Euzebya sp.: one gene and its partner. The protein of the gene in region 2 interacts with the protein of the main gene of each other region in a pairwise test. Links are inferred from orthologs where the notes say so. Each region holds a gene or a part of one and is shown on either strand. Other genes may lie near its edges.

Region 1 (2,939 bases), on a different replicon or contig from region 2:
CCCTCGGATGCCGGCGGTGGCCCGCGACAGCATCGCCATCGGGGTGATCGCGAGCGACGCCGCCCGTATGGCCTGGGCGATGCCCGGCACCTCGCGGTCGATCACGTCCGCGGTGGCCTCGGGGGTGGTGTCCTTCGGGTGCAGCCCCGTCCCGCCGTTGGTGATGACGACGTCGGCGTCGGCGCACGCCTCGACGATCGCGGCGGACACGCCCTCGCGACCGTCGGGGACGACGGCGATCCCGAGGACGGTGTGACCGGCCCGGCTCAGCACCTCGGCGACCGCGGGACCGGCGTCGTCGTCGTACACGCCGGCGCTCGCCCGGGTCGAGACGGTGATGATGCGCACCCGCACGTCCTCGGCGTGCACTACCCCTCCCCCTCCCCCGCCGCCGTGGGGGTGCCCTCGCGGTGCCAGTCGCCGCTCTTCCCGCCGACCTTGTGCTCCAGGCGGACGTGCTCGATGACCGCGCCGCGCTCGACGGCCTTGGTCATGTCGTAGATGGTCAGCGCGGCGGTGGAGGCGGCGACCAACGCCTCCATCTCGACACCCGTGCGATCCGCGGCGCGGGCGGTCGCGGTGATCGCCACCCGCCCCTCGGCAGCGTCGACGTCGATCTCGACCTCGACGCCGGCCAGCGCGATGACGTGGCACAGCGGTATCAGATCCGGCGTGCGCTTGGCCGCGGTGATGCCCGCCAGCCGCGCGGTGGCGATGGCGTCGCCCTTCGGGAGGCGACCCTCGACCAGCAGCGCCGCGGTGTCGGACCGCAGCCGCACCACCGCGGATGCGGTCGCGCTGCGGGCGGTGACGTCCTTGCCGCCCACGTCGACCATGCGGGCGTGGCCGCGGTCGTCGAGGTGGGTGAGGGAGGGGGTGGAGGGGTCGGTGGCCATCGCGCCTCCGGTCAGGTCGGGTCGACGAGCAGGTGGACGACGACGGGCTCGCCGGCCGCCATCGACGTGCGGTCGGCGGGGATCTCGGCCAGCCCGTCGGCGAGCACCATGGACCGGAGGATGCCGGAGCCCTGGGCGCCGGTGGTGGTGGCCAGCCAGTCGTCGTCGCCCCGCTCGAGGGTGACCCGGAGGAACGAGACCTTGTGCTCGGGGCTCCTGACGTCCTCTGCGAGGCGGGCGGTGACCCGCGGGCGGTTGAGGTCGGTGCGGCCCTGCATGCGCCGGATCGCGGGGCGGACCAGCACCTCGAAGCTGACCGCCGCCGACACGGGGTTGCCGGGCAACCCGAAGACGGGGACGCCGTCGATGGACCCGAAGGCCTGCGGCATGCCCGGCTGCATCGCGACCTTGGCGAACGTCACGTCGCCGAGCTCGGCGAGGACCTGCTTCGACAGGTCGTAGCGGCCGGCGCTGACCCCGCCGGAGGTGACCAGCACGTCGGCGGTCGCGAGGGCGTCGGTGAACGCCTTGCGCAGCGCGGCGCGGTCGTCGCGGGCGATCTGCTGGCGGAAGGCCACGGCGCCGACCTCGGCGACCTGGGCGGCCAGGGCGTAGGAGTTCGACTCGTGGATCTGCCCCGGCATCAGCGGCGTGCCCGGCTCGACCAGCTCGTCGCCGGTCGCGAGCGTCGCGACGCGGACCCGGGGGTGCACCTCCACGCGGGGGATCCCCATCGCCGCGAGCATGCCGATCTCCGCGGGGCCGAGGGGACGGCCGGCGGTCAGGACGACCTCGCCCCTCCGCGCGCTCTCACCGGAGGCCCGGATGTTGTCGCCGACCTCCGGGCTGGTGTCGAGGACGACCTCGCCGTCGGATTCGGTGACCAGCTCGACGGGGACGACCGCCGTCGCCCCGGCGGGCATCGGGGCGCCGGTCATGATCCGCACGGCCTCGCCGGCGCCGGGGGAGGGCAGGTCGGGCGAGCCGGCCGCGATCTCCCCGACGACGCGCAGCCGGCTGCCCTCGCCGACCTCGGCTGCCCGGACCGCGAAGCCGTCCATCGCGGAGTTGGCGAAGGGCGGGATGTCGCCGGGCGCGGCGACGTCCTGGGCCAGGACGAGGCTCCGGGCTTCGAGCAGCGACGCCGACACCGGCGGTAGCGGCGCGACCGCCGACAGGATCTGGCGCCGGTGGTCGGCGAGCGCGGTCAGCTCGTCCGGGTCTATGTGGTGGCGGTGGGCCATGGCGCGGGGTGCCTCAGCCCAGCCCGGCGACGAAGCTGCGGAGGAACTCGATGAACTCAGGCCCGAGGTCGTGGCGCTTGGCGGCCACCTGCACCGTCGCCTTCAGGTAGTCGCCCTTCTGGCCCACGTCGTAGCGGGTGCCCGTGAACTTGATCGCGCGGATCGGCTCGTCGCGGGCCTGGGCGCGCATCGCGTCGGTGAGCTGGATCTCGCCGCCGCGGCCGGGCTTGGTCTGCTCGATGTGGTCGAAGATGTCCGGGGTCAGGACGTAGCGGCCGATGATGCAGAGGTTGGAGGGGGCGTTCGCCTTGCCCGGCTTCTCGACCAGGTCGGTCACCCGGTAGACGTCGGGGTGGTCCGGGTCGGGCTCGGCGGCCACGACGCCGTAGCGCGAGAGGTCCTCGTCACCGAACTCCATGACCGCGATCACCGAGCGGCCCGTCTCGGCGCAGACGTCGACCATCCGCTGCAGCAGGCGCTCGTCCTCGCCGATCAGGTCGTCGCCGAGCAGGACCGCGAAGGGCTCGTCGCCGACGTGGTGGCGGGCGCAGCCGATCGCGTGGCCGAGTCCGAGGGGCTTGCCCTGGCGGACGTAGTGGACCAGCGCCAGGTTCGTCACGGCCTGCACGGCGGCGAGGAGGTCCTCCTTGCCGGTGGCGGCGAGCTGCCGCTCGAGCTCGACGGCGTGGTCGAAGTGGTCCTCGAGCGCCCGCTTGCCCCGGCCGGTCACCATGAGGATGTCGTCGAGGCCCGCGCGGACCGCCTCCTCGACGACGTACTGGATCGCCGGCTTGTCGAC
Region 2 (2,934 bases):
CCGAGGATGAAGGCGAGGATCAGCGCGGCCGCGAACACGGCGATGCGACCCCAGAGGATGCGTCCTCCGAAGTCCTCGGCTCCCTCGTAGTCGAAGTCCATGGATCCCTAGTATCCACGGATCGACACGGCATTCGAGGAAGCAGGACGTGTCCCGGTCGCACGGGGGTCCTCTGACGTCTACCCTCCGCCGCCATGTTGGACCGCGAGTGGGTCAGCCTGACGGACCCCGAGGAGCCGCACGACCGGTACCTCTTCGACGTCTCGTTCCTGACCTCGTCGTACTCCTGCATCTACGGCCAGGGCTGCCCCGGGACCGCTGGCATCGAGGGCGACGACCGCGGCTGCTGCCGCTTCGGCGCGCACTTCGTCGACGACGAGGACCGCGACCGGACGATCGAGATGGTCGACGTGCTCGGGCCCGAGTACATGCAGCGCCACGCGCTCGCGTCGCGCCGGGGGATCATCGCCACCGAGTCCGACGGCAGCGAGCGCACCCGCATGGTGGAGGGGGCCTGCATCTTCCTCAACCGCACCGGCTGGACGCGGGGCCCCGGCTGCGCTCTGCACCAGTACGCCGTCGACCGCGGCGAGCACCCGGTCGACTACAAGCCCGAGGTCTGCTGGCTGGTGCCGCTCCGCCGCGAGATCGAGACCGACGTGGCCGACGACGGCGAGGAGCGCGTCACCACCGTCGTCACCAGCTACGACCGCGGGGCCTGGGGGCCCGGTGGGTCGGACTTCGCGTGGTGGTGCACCACCGACGACGACCGTGCGTACGGCGGCACCGAACCCGTGTACCGGTCGATGCGGCGTGAGCTGACCGAGATGACCACCCCGGCGGTCTACGCCGAGCTGGTCCGGTACCTCGAGGGCCGGATGACCAGCCGCCGGCTCCTCCCGCTGATGCCCCCGACGTGACCGGTCACGACGAGCGCCGGCTCGCCGCACCCCAGCTCCGCGAGACCGCCGACATCTGGTGGGATTCCGGCACCGACCCGGTGATCACCTGGGACGCCTCCGGCCGCCGGTTCTGGCTGGCCGACGGCGCCGGCGCCCACCACCGCCTCACCCTCGCCGTCCTGGGCGGCGACCCGCCCCTCGACCCGCTGGCGGTGGCGACCGCCCTCCGCGACGGCCTGGCCGCGTGCGACTTCCCCCCGACCGAGACCGGCGTCCCCGCCGACCGCGCCCGCGCCACCCTCCGGGCCGCCGGTCTGACGGTCTGACGGTCTGACCCACCGCCCACCGCTCGGCTCAGCCGCGCAGGTCCTCGGGTCTGTTGAGGTTCCGCGCCCACCGGGCGTGTCCGGACAGGGCGGACGAGGTGGCCTCGTCGAGGACGGTCGCGCCGAGGGCCTCGGCGGCCCGCGCCACCGACCGCACGCCGTCGGCGACCAGCACGGCCAGACCCATCGCCGCCGTCGCGGCCCAGACGGCGTGCAGGGGTTGGGGTCGGCCGTCGGCGGAGGGGATGAGCGCCGGCTCGCCGGCCCAGCGGTCGGCCAGGGCACCCAGCAGCCCCGGGTCCGGGTCGGCCAGGTCCACGGCCAGGACGGCGGCGAGGTCGTGCTCGACCGCGACCAGGCCTGCGACCAGGCCGCCGAGGGGGCCGACGTCAGCCGGACGGTCGGGGACCTGCGGCACCGCGACGTCGGGGATCCGCCGCGGTCCCGAGGCGACGACGACGTCGTCGGCGACCTGGCGCAGGCAGCGGACCGCGCGATCGACGAGGCGCGCGCCGTCGACGGGGATGAGGGCCTTGTCCCGCCCCATCCGCCGTGACGCCCCCCCGGCCAGCACGACGCCGGAGATCCCCGCGGTGCCGACCGTCACGTGCGCGCCACCGCCCTCAACGCCGCGCCACGAGCCAGCTCGCGACCAGGTAGGTGACCACGGCGACCAGCGCGGACGCGGCGAGGCGCAGGACGGTCACCTGCCCGGTGACGGCGAGCGTGGCGAGGTCCCCGACGAACAGGCCCAGGCCGAGGGAGATCGGGAGGTAGCGGATCCGCCCCACCGGCCGCTCGCTCACGAGAACATCCGGGCCGTCGCGAGCCGGGACGCCTCCCCACCCGTGGTCACCAGGCCCGCCGCGGCGGCGGCGCCCTCGTCCAGCCGCCCGGTCATCAGCAGGCTGAACACCGCTGCCGGCGCCTCGAGCACGTCCTCGGCGGGCACGTCGCCCCAGCGCCCCCGCCCGTCGACGACCACCGCGGTGCGGTCCCAGCGGAGCGGGTCGCCGAGCACCACCCGCACCGCCGCGCCCTCCGGCGCGGCGGCCTGGCGGCTGTGGAGCCACGGGATCCGCGCCGCGACGTAGGTGTGGCACTCGACGGCCGCGCGGCTTCCGTCGGCGAGGTCGGCGGGCACCCCGAGTGCCGTCGAGAGGTCCCACAGGTGGTGCCAGAGGTCGAACATCCGGACGGCGAACAGGTCCCGCTGGTCAGTCGGGCCGAGCGGCCCGACCGCGTCGCCGGTGAGGTCGTCGAGCGCGGCCAGCCCCTCCACCTGGGCCCGTGCCGCGCGGTCGAGCTCCTCGCGGAGCCGTCCCGGCGACCAGTCCCGGCGGGCGGCGACGTCCCGCTCCATCTGGGCGTCGAGCGCGGACATGCCGGCCGGCGGCGCCCACCCCTCCGGGATCGCGGGCTGGTCGAGACCCGCGAAGCGGGACGTCGCCCCGGTCACGTGCGCGACGAGGTCGTGGACGTCCCACGCCGGGCACGGGGTGGGACGGTGCCAGGTCACGGGGTCCCCGGTCGCGAGCGCGCCGTCCACCACCGCGGCCACCCGGTCCCACAGGGCCTCCGCCGCCGCGGCGGCCTCTGCGGGCGCGAGGGCGGCGTCGCTCACGAGGCCGTGGAGCGGTCCGCCACCCGCTCGTCCAACCAGGCGATCACGTCGGCGATGACCCGGTCGCGCTCGGGCTCGTTGA

The links. Proteins that work in one complex are often made in the same cells at the same time.
Region 1: the proteins of ACEQ2X_RS02135 (region 2) and glp interact in binary tests that used the Escherichia coli proteins (3 or more experiments, as listed by UniProt). The link is inferred for Euzebya sp. from one-to-one orthologs.

Annotation. Positions count from the first base shown.
Region 1 is NZ_CAXQBR010000001.1:9,321-12,259, reverse strand. Bases 25-2,893 are described here. They hold glp (gephyrin-like molybdotransferase Glp), read right to left. Parts: upstream 2,141-2,893; coding sequence 908-2,140; downstream 25-907. Other genes in these bases: galU (UTP--glucose-1-phosphate uridylyltransferase GalU), read right to left, coding at 2,154-2,893; moaC (cyclic pyranopterin monophosphate synthase MoaC), read right to left, coding at 369-896; ACEQ2X_RS00075 (molybdenum cofactor biosynthesis protein B), read right to left, coding at 25-348. In the rest of the region: more of ACEQ2X_RS00075, read right to left, coding at 1-24; more of galU, read right to left, coding at 2,894-2,939. UniProt on the Escherichia coli protein: Catalyzes the insertion of molybdate into adenylated molybdopterin with the concomitant release of AMP.
Region 2 is NZ_CAXQBR010000004.1:29,270-32,203, forward strand. The notes cover bases 47-2,910. They hold ACEQ2X_RS02135 (molybdenum cofactor guanylyltransferase), read right to left. Parts: upstream 1,836-2,910; coding sequence 1,257-1,835; downstream 47-1,256. Other genes in these bases: ACEQ2X_RS02120 (LysM peptidoglycan-binding domain-containing protein), read right to left, coding at 47-101; ACEQ2X_RS02125 (hypothetical protein), read left to right, coding at 195-920; ACEQ2X_RS02130 (hypothetical protein), read left to right, coding at 917-1,228; ACEQ2X_RS02140 (hypothetical protein), read right to left, coding at 1,852-2,034; ACEQ2X_RS02145 (maleylpyruvate isomerase family mycothiol-dependent enzyme), read right to left, coding at 2,031-2,852. In the rest of the region: more of ACEQ2X_RS02120, read right to left, coding at 1-46; more of ACEQ2X_RS02150, read right to left, coding at 2,911-2,934. UniProt on the Escherichia coli protein: Transfers a GMP moiety from GTP to Mo-molybdopterin (Mo-MPT) cofactor (Moco or molybdenum cofactor) to form Mo-molybdopterin guanine dinucleotide (Mo-MGD) cofactor.